One region of the Mesorhizobium sp. M0659 genome, then DNA from elsewhere that is predicted to be linked to it. Evidence: riboswitches for the same ligand, from Rfam matches in the RefSeq annotation. Region 1 holds a riboswitch; the other holds the start of a gene.

Region 1 (7,269 bases):
CATTGCGACGTGGTCAGCAGCACGTCCCACAAGTCGATCCGCGGTCCCCGCGGTGGCTTCATTTTGTCAAGGAACGAAGATCGCTATCAGGCCCTGTATCATACAAAGAGCAAATACAATCTCGCCAGACGAATAGACCGGGCGGTCTTCCCTCACCTGCAAGGCGGACCTCACATGAATGCCATCGCTGCGCTAGCGGTTGCCTTGCACGAAGCCGCGAACCCGTCCTTCCGAAGCTCGGCCAACAGACAGTCAAGAATGCCAAGGCTCTGGCACATGCACTGCTTGAGCGAGGTTATGACCTGGTTACCGGGGGGACGGACAATCACATGCTGATCCTTGATCTTCGCGATCGGCCACTATCGGGCAAGGCCTATGCCGAGCGACTAGCAAAGGCAGGAATCATCACAAACTTTAATATGGTGCCTGGCGACCCGCGGCATCCGGCGGTCACAAGCGGAATTCGCCTGGGGGCGCCAGCAGTGACGTCAATGGGCATGCGCGATGTGGAAATGGTGCAAATTGCTGGCTTCATTGACTCCGTCCTCCAGCGGCCAGACGACGAAGATCTCCATGCCTGCGTGCGAAGAGACGTTGCCGACTTGTGCGCTGCGTTCGAGGTCCCGGGCATCTCCGACAATTAAGGTGGGCCAAGCAAAATGCCCATACCACATCCAACATCCGAAGCGAGGTATTCATGGCTAGGCAGTTCGTGTTCTCTTCCGAATCGGTTGGCGCGGGGCACCCGGATAAGTTGGCCGACAACATCTCGGATGCCATCCTCGATGCCATCCTCCGCACAGATCACAAGGCGCGCGTCGCCTGTGAAGCGTTGGTAAAATCAGGGATAGTCGTTCTGGCTGGCGAGATCACCAGCGATGCCCAGGTGGATTACAGCCAAGTTGCGCGCGATACGATTCTCGACATTGGGTACGACGACGAGGCCGTCGGCTTTGACGGCCGGCGTTGCTCCGTCGTTCATGCCCTCACCGAGCAGTCGCCCGACATCAGCCAAGGCGTTGACGAGGGAAGAGGGCAAGACCTCCAGCAGGGAGCGGGAGATCAGGGCCTCATGTTCGGCTACGCATGCCGCGAAACCGATACCCTGATGCCTTTGCCGATCCAGCTCGCTCATCGCTTGACGAAACGGCAGGCGTATGTCCGGAAGGCACAACAGCTTGGCTGGTTGCGTCCTGACATGAAATCCCAAGTCTCAGTGCGCTATGAGGGGTTGCGCCCGGTCGCCCTGGATACCATCGTCGTGTCGACGCAACATGACGAGCAGGTCTCGCAAGAGACTGTCCGCGAGGGCGTCATTGAGGAAATCATAAAGCCTGTCCTGCCGACCCACCTGGAGACGGAAGGCATCAGAATTCTGGTCAACCCGACGGGGCGGTTCGTAGTCGGCGGGCCGCGCGGCGACTGCGGTCTCACTGGACGCAAGATCATCGTCGATTCCTATGGCGGGATGGGTCGTCATGGCGGCGGCGCCTTCTCGGGCAAGGACCCGTCCAAGGTTGACCGCTCGGCTGCCTATGCAGCCCGCTATGTCGCAAAGAACATCGTCGCTAGCGGACTTGCGGACGTGTGCGAGGTGCAGCTTGCTTACGCAATCGGCGTGGCCAGTCCGGTTTCCGTCATGGTCAACACGTTCGGGACAGCCAGGGTTGAGGAAAGCAGGATCGAGCGCCTCATTCTTGAGTTGTTCGATCTCAGACCGAAAGGCATTATCAAGATGCTTGATCTCTTACGCCCTATATATCGCAATACAGCGACCTATGGCCATTTCGGCCGTGAAGAGCCTGATTTCACCTGGGAGAAGACAGACAGGGCGGACGAATTGCGTCGCGAGGCAGGACTCGCCGCCCCGTGAGAGCCGCCGGCGAACGGATTGGCAAGCGGAAAGCCCATTTCCACCGAGCAGACCCGCGCCTGGCAGGCGTGGCGAGAAGCCGGCTCGGTTTTTTTGGCGGAGACATTGATGCCGGATTATGACGTGCTTTGCATCGGCAATGCCATTGTCGACATCATCGCCCAGTGCGACGAGGCATTCCTCGAGATCAACGGCATCATCAAGGGCGCGATGAACCTGATCGACACGCGCCGCGCCGAACTGCTCTACAGCCGCATGGGCCCGGCGATCGAGGCCTCCGGCGGCAGTGCCGGCAACACGGCGGCCGGCCTAGCCAGCTTCGGCGGACGCGCCGCCTTCTTCGGCAAGGTCTCCAACGATGCGCTGGGCGAAATCTATGCGCACGATATCCATGCACAGGGTGTCGCCTTCGACACCAGGCCGCTTGAGGGACAGCCGCCGACGGCGCGCTCTATGATCTTCGTCACGCCCGACGGCGAGCGCTCGATGAACACCTATCTCGGCGCCTGCGTCGAGCTTGGCCCTGAGGATGTCGAGGCCGACAAGGCATCCGGCGCCAAGGTTACCTATTTCGAGGGCTATCTGTGGGATCCGCCGCGCGCCAAGGAGGCGATCCGGCAGACGGCGAAGCTCGCACACGAGGCCGGACGCGAAGTGTCGATGACGTTGTCGGATTCGTTCTGCGTCGACCGCTACCGGGACGAGTTCCTCGAGCTGATGCGCTCGGGCACTGTCGACATCGTCTTTGCCAACAGCCACGAGATCAAGTCGCTCTACCAGACAAAATCCTTCGACGAGGCGCTGGCTCAGATCCGCAAGGACTGCAAGATTGCCGCCGTCACCCGTTCCGAAAAAGGCTCGGTGATCGTGCGCGGCGACGAGACCGTGGTCATCGAGGCGACCGCCATCAAGGAGTTGGTCGACACCACCGGCGCCGGCGACCTCTACGCCGCCGGTTTCCTGCATGGCTACACGCAGGGCCGCAACCTCAAGACCTGCGGCGACCTTGGCTCGCTGGCGGCCGGCCTGGTGATCCAGCAGATCGGCCCAAGGCCAAGGCAGAATTTGCGCCGCGAGGCGGAAGGGGCTGGGTTGCTGTAGATGCGCGGGCAACTAATCAGCCGCCCTACTGACGCGATGACCGCAGTGGCGGAACTGTGTCAAAGCTCGCTGATAGCGACAGCCATTCGCTTCGGAGAACTGACCCATGCTGCTGCCGTGAAGCTCGCTGGAGGAGCGGTGCAAGGCGTGCTTGCCATGACGGCATTCACCGTCATCCAGATCGTCACCAGCATTTTCAGAAGCTCAGCTTGGGGAAGGCCAGTAAGGTTCCTGAGGTAACGGAGAACTCGCGGCGTCCGTCGGACTTGACTTGCGATCACGTCCCACGATGCCGAATGCGGGCAGCAGACTGAATATTTCACAATGCTAGACAAAGGCGTAAAAGCGCGATCACATAACGACATAAACATTTCGTTATGCGTCATTGACAAGAGAGCGAACTGCTGTGATTGTCTGCGTGTCGTGGTTCTCGCGTGCGGCGCTGCCGCAGCGGAGCTAAGAGGGAAGCCGGTGCGATGCCGGCGCTGCCCCCGCAACTGTTAGCGGCGAGCCAACCCCAATCACGTCACTGAGGCGAATACCCTCAGGAAGACGGGTAGAGGCTATGACCCCGCGAGCCAGGAGACCTGCCACGCGAATTACGTCCACGGGCGGGGTGTCTCGGTGGCCGCTGCAACCCGGCGTTGATGCCGGCCTGCTAGCGCCTTCCTTGTCACCGACGCCCCAATCATCGGGGTATGACATGACTGTCTCTCAGCAAATTCCTGTAGCAACGCTCGGCGTGCCGCGCTTCGGTCGTCGGCGAGAACTGAAATTCGCGCTTGAAAGCTACTGGTCCGGAACATCGTCCGCTGGCGACCTTCTCACGACGTCGAAGGCGCTCCGTGCCGCTAGCTGGGAAGAGCAGCGCGATCGCGGCGTGTCGAAAATCCCGTCGAACGACTTCTCGCTTTACGACCATGTGCTCGACACCGCAGCCATGGTCGGGGCCGTTCCATCCCGTTACGGCTGGAATAGCGGCGAGGTCCCACTTGACATCTACTTCGCAATGGCGCGCGGCAACCAGGGTCAGACGGAGGATTGTGGACACGCTGGTTACCAGGAGGAGGCTCATGGACCTGGTGTAACCGCGATGGAAATGACCAAGTGGTTTGACACCAACTACCACTACATTGTGCCGGAACTCGATGATGATCAGACGTTCGCCCTCTCGTCATCGAAGCCGGTCGATTACTTCCTCGAGGCTAAAGCTCTCGGCATTCACACACGCCCAGTCATCCTTGGACCCATCACCTTCCTCAAGCTGGCGAAATCGCCTGCCGAGGGGTTCGGTCCCATCGCGCTCCTACCGCGGCTGCTGCCGGTTTACGAGCAGCTTCTGGAGAGGCTGAAGCTGTCGGGAGCCGACTGGGTGCAGATCGATGAGCCAGCGCTTGTCCTCGATCTGAACCCGAACGAACGAGCTGCGTTCGAATTCGCCTATGGCCAGCTGTCGAAAGCCGCGCCCGAGCTGAAGATCATGCTGGCTACGTATTTCGGGTCGCTGGGAGACAATCTCGAAACCGCGATTTCTCTGCCCCTGGCCGGCCTGCATATTGATCTCGTGCGCGCTCCCGAGCAGCTGGAAACGGTGGCTCGGCTCGCTCCGAAGGATCTGGTGCTCTCGCTTGGCTTGATCGATGGCCGCAACGTCTGGCGTGCGAACCTGCCCGCCATTCTCGACCGCATCAAACCGATCGTCGCCGGCTGGCCCTTGGACCGCGTCGAGATCGCGCCTTCTTGCTCGATGCTGCATGTGCCGATTGATCTGCGCATGGAGACGGAACTCGACGCGGACATCAGGTCGTGGCTCGCCTTCGCGGCCCAGAAGACCGACGAGCTGGTCTTGCTGGCCCGGGCCCTGTCCCAAGGCAGGGATGCGGTGGCAGGCGCGTTGAAAGCGTCTGCCGAGGCTGCCGCCACGCGCGTGACATCCACGAGGATCCATGACCCGCTTGTTCAGGGGCCGATCGCTAGCATTGAGGACAGCGCGAAGCGACGAGAGAGCGCTTTTGGCGAGCGCTCCAGAGTCCAGGCCGGCTCACTCGGGCTGCCGCCGTTCCCGACGACGACCATCGGGTCCTTCCCGCAGACGCCGCAGGTACGCAAGGCGCGGGCCGCTCATGCGAAGGGCCAGCTGAGCTATGTCGACTATGAGACGTTCCTGAAGAAGGAGATCGAGGCTGCAATTCGCTGACAGGAAGAGATCGGGCTGGACGTGCTGGTGCATGGTGAGTTCGAGCGAAACGACATGGTACAGCATTTCGGCGAGCAGTTGTCCGGCTTCGCGCTCACCCAGCATGCCTGGGTACAAAGCTATGGGTCGCGCTACGTGCGTCCCCCCATCATTTTCGGCGACGTATCGAGGCGCAATCCGATGACAGTGCGCTGGTGGCAATTCGCCCAGTCGCTTACGGAAAAGCCCGTGAAGGGAATGCTCACAGGCCCAGTCACCATTCTCAACTGGTCTTTTGTTCGCGACGACGTACCCCGCTCCGAAGCCTGCCGCCAGATCGCGCTCGCCATCCGCGACGAAGTGACGGATCTCGAAAGATCCGGCGCAAGGATGGTCCAGATCGATGAGGCCGCGTTTCGCGAAGGATTGCCACTGCGCCAATCTGACTGGAAAGTCTATCTCGACTGGGCTGTCGAATGTTTCCGGATCGCTTCAACGGGTGTAAAGGACGCGACTCAAATTCATACCCACATGTGCTATTCGGAGTTCAACGAGATCATTCACGCGATCGCTGGAATGGATGCGGATGTCATTTCGATTGAGACGTCGCGCTCGAAGATGGAACTGTTGGACGCCTTCACGAGCTCCAAATATCCGAACGAAATCGGTCCTGGCGTCTATGATATTCACTCACCACGCGTCCCGGAAGTCGGCGAGATTTCGGACTTAGTCATGCTTGCCCGCGAGCGACTGTCCGACGGCCAACTGTGGATAAACCCGGACTGTGGCCTCAAAACACGCAAATGGGAGGAGGTCCGCCCTGCCCTCATTAACATGGTCGCTGCAGCACGCGCGCTCCGGCAGAAAGTGCAGGCGTGAGGCTTCTCTTCCTCACCGTGTGGGGAGTTGCCGGCTGGCGGATGTCGGCCGGGAATATGCCAAACCGATCACACTCCTGGAAATGAGCCACTCGGCGCAAATGTGCAATTTCCCTACGGCACGTGTCTTAATCCCGCAGAAATATAAATGTGGCACTACGCTATAATATCGGTTCCTTGGGGACATACAGGCCCCGCGCCTCGAACAAATCGGACACGCGTCGTTTCTCAAAGTAGACTGCTTGGCGCGTTCGCTCAGGCAGCGACAATATATGGTGCTGCGTCTGTCCGCCCCCAGTTGATCGCGCAGACTACGGGCGAGGTGGCAGGGTTCGGGTATCGCTAGCGTCCCGCCAATTCGGAGATGGACGTCGCAATTCGTGTCGCCAAGTAAAAATCGCCAATCATTTTCGATTGCGAGTCCGCAGCCAGTTGGCCCTTATTTTCCTGAGATCTGCGTTACAGGCCGGGGCGTTGTCGCCGTTTCTGAGGGTAAGATGGGATAGGCGACGTCAGGTGCCTCTCCGGTCAGCGAGTTGAGGAAGGCAACAAGCAGGTCAACTTCTTCGTCCGCCAGTACTACGCCGAGCTGGGTGGTCCCCATAATGGCGACGGCCTGTTTCAGATCCCAAACCTTGCCCGAATGAAAGTATGGCGCGGTGAGTGCAACGTTGCGCAGCGGCGCCACGCGGAAGACATAGGAATCGTCGGCTGCATTGGTGACCTCAAATCGGCCCTTGTCTTTGTCCGGCAGGACTTCGGCGCTGGGCCGTTCCATGAGGCCGAATGGGTAATAGGCTTGCCCACCAACGTTGATGCCGGCATGGCAGGACGAGCAGCCTTTGTCCATGAAAAGCACCAGGCCCTGTTTCTGTTCGGAAGTCATGGCAACCTCATCACCATTCAGGAAGCTGTCGAACGGGGCAGGTGTGACGAGTGTCGCCTCGAAGGCTTCGATCGCCTTGGCGAAGTTGTCGAAGGTGACCCGATCGGCTTCAGCCGGAAAAGCTGCATCGAACCACTCGACATATTGCGGCATGGACTTGAGAGTGGCGATGAGTTGGCCCGGTGTATTGGCCATTTCGATCCCGGCTTGGACCGGTCCCTTCGCCTGAGCCTTCAGGTCTTCGGCACGACCATCCCAGAACTGGGCGATGTTGAAGACAGCGTTCAGTACAGTCGGCGCGTTGCGCTGTCCCTTCTGCCAACCATGGCCAATCGAGGTTTCGTGATTGTCGTCG
Region 2 (7,269 bases), on a different contig from region 1:
CAGCCGGACCTCAACTTCCACAATCTGGAAGTCCAGGACGCGCTGCTCGACGTCACCCGCTTCTGGCTGGAGCGCGGCGTCGACGGCTTCCGCCTCGACACCATCAATTTCTACTTCCACAGCCAGGGGCTGGAGAACAATCCGCCGCTGCCGCCCGAAGAGCGCAACGACCAGACAGCACCTGCGGTCAATCCCTACAACTACCAGGACCATATCTACGACAAGAGCCGGCCGGAAAACCTTGCCTTCCTCGAACGGTTCCGGGCGCTGCTCGACGAATATCCGGCGGCCGCCGCGGTCGGCGAAGTCGGCGATTCGCAGCGTGGGCTGGAAGTGGTCGCCGCCTACACCGCCGGCGGCAAACGCGTCCACATGTGCTATTCCTTCGATTTCCTGGCGCCGGAAAAGATCAGCGCCGCCAAGGTGCGCCAGGTGCTGGAAGCCTTCGGCAAGGTCGCCAGCGACGGCTGGTCGTGCTGGGCCTTTTCCAACCACGACGTGATGCGTCCGGCCTCGCGCTGGGCCGCCGACGAGGCCGACCCGGCCGCCTATCTGAAGGTTATCTCGGCGCTGCTGATGTCGCTGCGCGGTTCGGTCTGCCTCTATCAGGGAGAGGAGCTTGGGCTGGGCGAAGCCGAGTTGCGGTTCGAGGATCTGCAGGACCCCTACGGCATTCGCTTCTGGCCCGAATTCAAGGGCCGCGACGGCTGCCGCACGCCGATGGTGTGGGATGCAACCGCCAGCAATGCCGGCTTTTCGACGGCCAAGCCCTGGCTGCCGGTGCCGGGCAAGCATTTGTCGCAAGCGGTCAATGTTCAGCAGGGCGACGCGGCCTCGCTGCTCGAGCACTACCGGCGCTTTCTCGGTTTCCGCCGCCAGCATCCGGCCTTGGCCAAAGGCGAAATCGAGTTCATCGAAAGCGAGGGCGACACCGTCGCCTTCACCCGCCGTGAGGGCAATGAGCAGATCGTCTGCATCTTCAATCTGGCCAGCAAGCCGGCCGAGGTCGATCTCGGTGGTCAGGCGCTGCTGCCCTTGGCCGGGCACGGTTTTTCGGGACAATCCGGCACAGGTTCCATCCGCCTCGGCGGCTACGGCGCCTGGTTCGGGCGCATCGACTGAGTTTTTGACGAAACTGGATTTTTTGAGGAAATCCAGGTTCTCTAGGGAAATCACTGGGAGGAAATTATGGCCGATGTCACGCTGAGACAGGTGAAGAAATCATACGGCAATCTGCACATTCTCCACGGCATCGACCTCGACATAAAGTCGGGCGAGTTCATCGTCTTCGTCGGCCCGTCGGGTTGCGGCAAGTCGACCTTGCTGCGGTCCATCGCCGGGCTTGAGGAGATCACCTCCGGCGAGCTGAAGATCGCCGGCGAGGTGGTGAACGACGTGCCGCCTTCCAAGCGCGGCATCGCCATGGTGTTCCAGTCCTATGCGCTCTATCCGCACATGACCGTCTACGACAACATGGCCTTCTCGATGAAGATCGGCAAGGAAAGCAAGGCCGAGATCGACAAGCGGGTGCGGCAGGCCGCCGAGATCCTGCAGCTGACCAAATATCTCGACCGTCTGCCCAAGGCGATGTCGGGCGGCCAGCGCCAGCGTGTCGCCATCGGCCGCGCCATCGTGCGCAATCCGAAAGTGTTCCTGTTCGACGAGCCGCTGTCGAATCTCGACGCGGCGCTGCGCGTCGCGACCCGCATCGAGATCGCCAAGCTCAAGGAATCGATGCCTGCCACGACCATGATCTACGTCACCCACGATCAGGTCGAAGCGATGACGCTCGCCGACCGCATCGTCGTGCTGAAGGATGGCCATATCGAGCAGGTCGGCACGCCGATGGACCTCTACAAGAAGCCCGGCAATCTGTTCGTTGCCCAGTTCATCGGCTCGCCGGCCATGAACATCCTGCCGGCGACAATCGACAGGACGGGCAACCCGACAATCGTCAGCCATGTCGGCGGCCGCAAGGCAACGGTGCCGATCGCAACGCCGGCGTCAGCAAAGGGTGCGGCAGTCAGCTTCGGCGTGCGGCCGGAGGATCTGTCGGCCGCCACCGGCGCGGAATATCTTTTCGAGGGCGTGGTGGACTATGTCGAGCAACTCGGCGAGGTGCAGCTTGTCTATGTCGATATCGGCCGCGCTGACCTGCCGTTGGTGACCAAGCTGCCCGGCAATGTCGAGGTCAAGCGCGGGGCAAAGCTGCGACTGACCGCGGATGCCGGGGACCTGCACATCTTCGACGCCGATGGGCACTCCTTCTCGCTCAAGCCGGTGGATGTGAAGGCGGCTTGAGATAGCTGCGTCGTACAGGCATGAAAAAAGAGCGGCGGGCCAGGCCCGCCGCTCTTTTTAAGCTTCGGCTGTTAGTTGTTGCCGAACCGATCCCTGTCGCTGCTCGGCGGGACGAACTTCTGTTGGTCGTTCGACGAGTTCAGCAGCTTGTAGACCGCCGAGTTGGTGCCGGTCGACGAAGTGCGAGTGGTGTCGACGGCAGCGGCCGGCTGGTTGGCGCCATTGGAGCCATAATTGTCGCTGCCGGCAAAGGCAGCGCTCGAAACAGCCAGAACGGCTGCGGTGGCAAGAACGATCTTCTTCATTTTAGTCTCCTGAATTTTTCTGATGCCGCCAGCTGCAGCGGATAAGCCCGCCACGTGCTGGAAACCGGCTTTTAGCGGCCGAAAAGGTTACGGTCGGCACCGTGGGCAGGCGCCTGCTCGGCTGGAGCCGACTTCTCAACCGAAGCCGTATGGCCACTATCGGTCGACGTAATCGCAGGCTGGTTGGCGCCGTTCGAACCGTAGTTGTCGCTGCCGGCGAAAGCGCTGCCGGAGATGGCCAAAACGGCGGCGGCAGCAAGGATGATCCTTTTCATTTCAAATACTCCTGAATTTTTTGGGATCCCGAGAGCGACGGGTTAGCCGCCCTTCTTTGGTCGGGATCAGCGATTGCCGTAGAGGTCGCGGTCGGCGCCCTGAATGACAGGCTGCTTGTCAGCGTGCGCCGGCTTCTGAATGGAAGCCGTATACGAGCTGTCGACCGAGACGGCTGGCTGGTTCGCACCATTGGAACCGTAATTGTCGCTACCGGCGAAGGCGCTGCCGGTGATCGCCAAAACGGCTGCGGCAGTGAGGATGATCTTTTTCATTTTTAGTACTCCAGTTTGTCTGTCCGTCTAGCGGCGTGTCTTGGGAGGAATTCGCGTCGTTCGGACAGCCCCGATGTGGGAAAGCCATAGGCTGGTTTCCAATCACGAAGTTGTTCCGTGTGGACCACGGTCCTGCACCTTGAAATTGTGCCAGGAAGTTCCTCTATGGTCATTTATCGCATTGTTTTCAGTTGCTTATGTCGAACCGAGTGGTTCGCTCCCGTGTCGGTTTCCGGGCCGTCGTTCACACCGCCTGCACGCATTGTCAACAGAAACGAACCGTTCGGTTCGATTAGAGATTGCTAATAGTAACTTTTCGATACCGTTGAGCCCTTTTTGCCCCCGATCGAACTGGATCCGCAGCGATTCGAAACGGCGATGATGGCGTCCAAGAAACGTCTCAGCTCTTTGACCGGCGGCGGGGGGCGTATGCCGCGCGTGTCGCGCCGCATGGATACGATGTCGCTTTCATGCCGACGTCGCGATCGCTGCCGTGATTAGATGATCGCATCTCAGGTGCCGCTTCGTGACGACGCAGCGGAGAATTGGGAAGCCGGTCAGAATCCGGCGCTGCCCCCGCAACGGTGGTGGAGTTGAAGTCGCAACGGGAGACCACTGGGCAAGAGCCTGGGAAGGTGTCGCGATGGTCCGCAAGGACAACTCCAGAGCCCGGAAACCAGCCCGAGATGCATAGACTCGACTGATCGCGGTGGGCGGTCAAGAGGTGGATAGTGCATGTCCGGCGCCGCGCCGGCCTGCGTCCGATCCTTCCTCCATCACCACCAAGTTCAGTCCTTAAACCACGAGGACAGAACTATGGATACGCGCAACGACATGCTGAGGCTCCTGAACGGCCGCAAGCAAGGCTTTTCGCTGGAACAGCCCTTCTACACCGACCCGGACTATTTCAAGCTCGACATGGAGCTCATCTGGTATCGCGACTGGCTGTTCATCGGCCATGATTGCGAACTGCCGAAGCCCGGCAGCTATATCACCGTGCAGATCGGCGATTATCCGGTGGTGCTGGTCCGCGACCAGAAGGGCAACATCAACGCCTTTCACAATTCCTGCCGCCATCGCGGCAGCCGTGTCTGCAACACTGAGAAGGGCATGGCGGCAAAGCTTGTCTGCCCCTATCACCAGTGGACCTACGAGCTTGACGGCCGGCTGCTGTTTGCCCGCCAGATGGCCGACGGTTTCGACAAGAGCCAGTTCGGCCTGAAGCCCGTCGCCTGCGAGAGCGTCGGCGGCTACATCTTCATCTGCCTGGCAAAAGAACCTGCCGACTTTGCCCCGATGCGCGCCATGATAGAGCCCTACCTCAAGCCGCACCGGCTGAATGAAGCCAAGGTCGCCTTCGAGAGCACCATCATCGAGAAGGGCAATTGGAAGCTGGTCTGGGAAAACAACCGCGAATGCTATCACTGCGCCGGCAATCATCCGGAGCTGTGCAAGACATTCCCCGAAGCGCCGACGGTGACCGGCGTGCAGGGCGCCGACAGCGATCCGGAGATGCTTGCGCACTGGGCGAAATGCGAGGCGGCGGGCCTGCCGAGCAAGTTCCGCATCGATCCGGCCGGGCAATACCGCGCCACCCGCGCGCCGCTGCTGCGCGATGCCGTCAGCTACACGATGTCGGGAAAGCGCGCGGTGACGAAGGACCTGTCCGACACTGTTGCCGCCGACCGCATCGGCACCTTGATGCACTACCACTATCCGACGACCTGGAACCACATCCTGATCGACCATGCGGTCACCTTCCGGGTGCTACCGATCAGCGCCACCGAAACCGCGGTGACGACCAAGTGGCTGGTGCACAAGGATGCGGTCGAGGGCGTCGACTACAACCTTGAAGAGCTCACCCACGTCTGGACCGAGACCAACGACCAGGACCGCCGCATCGTCGAGGAAAACGCCTTCGGCATCCTGTCGCCGGCCTATGAGCCCGGCCCCTATTCGGAGCTGCACGAGGGCGGCGTGATCCAGTTCGTCGAATGGTACGCGGCCTTCATCGGCCCGCGCCTTGCCGAAGGCGGCCGGCCGGCGCTGCGCAGCGTCGCGTGAGCTGGAGCAGGCGAAGAGGGACCAGAGGATGAATGCGATGACGGATCTTGGGCTCTATCGCCATCTCGACCAGATGGCGCCGTGGAACGATAGGCTGCAGGTGCTGGAAGTGATCGGCGTCAGCGACGAGGCGCCCGACGTCAAGACCTTCACCTTCCGCTCCGACAACCAGACCTGGTTCCGCTACAAGCCGGGCCAGTTCCTGACGCTGGAACTGCCGACACCGGACGGGCCGCTGATGCGCACCTACACGCTGTCGTCGTCGCCATCGCGGCCGTTTTCGATCGCGGTGACAGTGAAGGCGCAACCGGGCAGCATCGGCACACGCTGGATGTTCGACCAACTGGTGCCCGGCTCGCACGTCAAGGCCTATGGACCGGCGGGCGACTTCTCGTTGCACAGCCACCCGGCGGCCAAATATCTGTTCATTTCGGCTGGCTCCGGCGTGACACCGATGATGTCGATGCTGCGCTGGCTGAACGACTGCGCGCCATGGACCGATGTCGGTTTCGTCAACTGCGCGCGGCGTGCCGAAGAGATCATCTTCCGCAAGGAACTCGAACTGCTCGGCGGCCATATGCCCGGCCTGTCGCTCGGCTTCATGATCGAGGAACGTTCCAGCCGCGAAGGCTGGTACGGCCATATGGGGCGCATCGATGCGATCCGGCTGCCCTTGCTGGCTCCGGATTTCCGCGAGCGCGAAATCTTCTGCTGCGGCCCCGATCCGTTCATGCGCGCCGTGCGCGGCATGCTGGATGCCGCCGGCTTCGACATGACGAAATACCATCAGGAGAGCTTTGCCGCGCCTGTGATGGAGGAAATTCCGGCGCCGTTTGCCTCCCCGGTCGAGGACGGCATCGCTGCACCTGTCGAAGCCGTGACGCCGATCCGCTTCTCGCTTTCGGAGGTCGATGCCGGCTGCGTCGCCGGCCAGACCGTGCTGCAGACCGCGCGCAGCTCGGGCGTGCGGATTCCCGCCGCCTGCGAGTTCGGCCTGTGCGGCACCTGCAAGGTGAAGAAGGTCTCCGGCGAAGTCGAGATGAGCCACAATGGCGGCATCCTCGACCACGAGATCGATGACGGTTTCATCCTTGCCTGCTGCTCGAAACCGTTGTCGGCGCTCGAAATCGAGGCTTGAGCCGGTCGACTTCGCCGCAACGGTCGCCGACGCAGGCGTTGTGTTCGCGGGTCTTTGTCTTGCCAAGCATAGGCCGAGTGATTTAGACGCACTTAGGAAGGGCTGGCAGACCGTGAAACCGGCGCATCCCTTCATGGGCGCATGGAACGGGGGACAGAGCGATGCAACAGCGGGTCTATGGGGTCGCAAGCAAGGACATCGTTTTCGAATCATTCGATGGCGAAGCCGTCGTTCTCGATCTTTCGAACGGTAAGTATTTCGGCTTTTCCGATTCCGGCAGCCGGGTCTGGCAGGCTCTGTCGTCCGGCGTCGCCACTGAAGCGCTGGTCGGAGTTGCCGCGGGCGCCGCAAAAATAAGCCTGGCCGACCTCGAAAGCTTCATTGCCCGACTGCTCGATTTCGGGTTGCTTGCGCCAGCCGAAACACCGGCACAACCGCTTTCGGGCGAGCTGTCGTCTGCGCTTGCTGCCAGCAATGAGCCGCTCAAGGTCGATGTCCACGACGACCTTGCCGATCTCATCATTGTCGACCCGATCCATGAGGTCGAGGAACCTCTCGGCTGGCCGGCGGTGAAACAGGCATAATCGTTTCCCTAAAGCGCGTCGCGTTTGAACGGACTCAGGCGACGCGGTTTAGATCTTTGATTTTATGCATGTCGTCGTCTCAAAACCGGGGCCACCCCGAGCGACATGCATCAGGCGACCCGGCGCAATTCTGGACGCTGGAACAACGAACACATGCCTTTGATCACGCTGCAAACCCTGCCGGATTATGCCCGCCATGTGCTGGCGGCCGCGGAAAGCGCCGCCGCCTTCTATCCCGTTACCGCCAGCGTGCGGTTGCCGGGGCTGGACCTGAGTGTCCACCTCGACCATGGCACGCTGGCGGAAGCCATGAGCCATGCCTTCATACC

The links. A riboswitch is a leader RNA that binds a small molecule or an ion and turns the genes downstream of it on or off. The one in region 1 is predicted to bind cobalamin.
Region 2: it holds a riboswitch for cobalamin, as region 1 does, so the genes downstream of both, NKI31_RS07770 (aromatic ring-hydroxylating oxygenase subunit alpha) here and metE (5-methyltetrahydropteroyltriglutamate--homocysteine S-methyltransferase) in region 1, are expected to answer to the same signal.

Annotation. Positions count from the first base shown of each region.
Region 1 is NZ_JAMYPY010000027.1:22,134-29,402, forward strand. Features, by position in the region: partial or broken gene glyA (serine hydroxymethyltransferase) at 1-644, shown strand, start outside; gene metK (methionine adenosyltransferase) at 698-1,873, shown strand; gene NKI31_RS28035 (adenosine kinase) at 1,982-2,974, shown strand; cobalamin riboswitch at 3,382-3,583, shown strand; partial or broken gene metE (5-methyltetrahydropteroyltriglutamate--homocysteine S-methyltransferase) at 3,678-6,029, shown strand; gene NKI31_RS28045 (cytochrome-c peroxidase) at 6,468-7,269, opposite strand, start outside.
Region 2 is NZ_JAMYPY010000004.1:10,897-18,165, forward strand. Features, by position in the region: gene bglA (beta-galactosidase BglA) at 1-1,122, shown strand, start outside; gene NKI31_RS07750 (ABC transporter ATP-binding protein) at 1,189-2,301, shown strand; gene NKI31_RS07755 (DUF680 domain-containing protein) at 2,373-2,606, opposite strand; gene NKI31_RS07760 (DUF680 domain-containing protein) at 2,678-2,881, opposite strand; gene NKI31_RS07765 (DUF680 domain-containing protein) at 2,948-3,154, opposite strand; cobalamin riboswitch at 3,652-3,853, shown strand; gene NKI31_RS07770 (aromatic ring-hydroxylating oxygenase subunit alpha) at 3,971-5,218, shown strand; gene NKI31_RS07775 (FAD-binding oxidoreductase) at 5,256-6,356, shown strand; gene NKI31_RS07780 (PqqD family peptide modification chaperone) at 6,518-6,940, shown strand; gene NKI31_RS07785 (hypothetical protein) at 7,094-7,269, shown strand, end outside.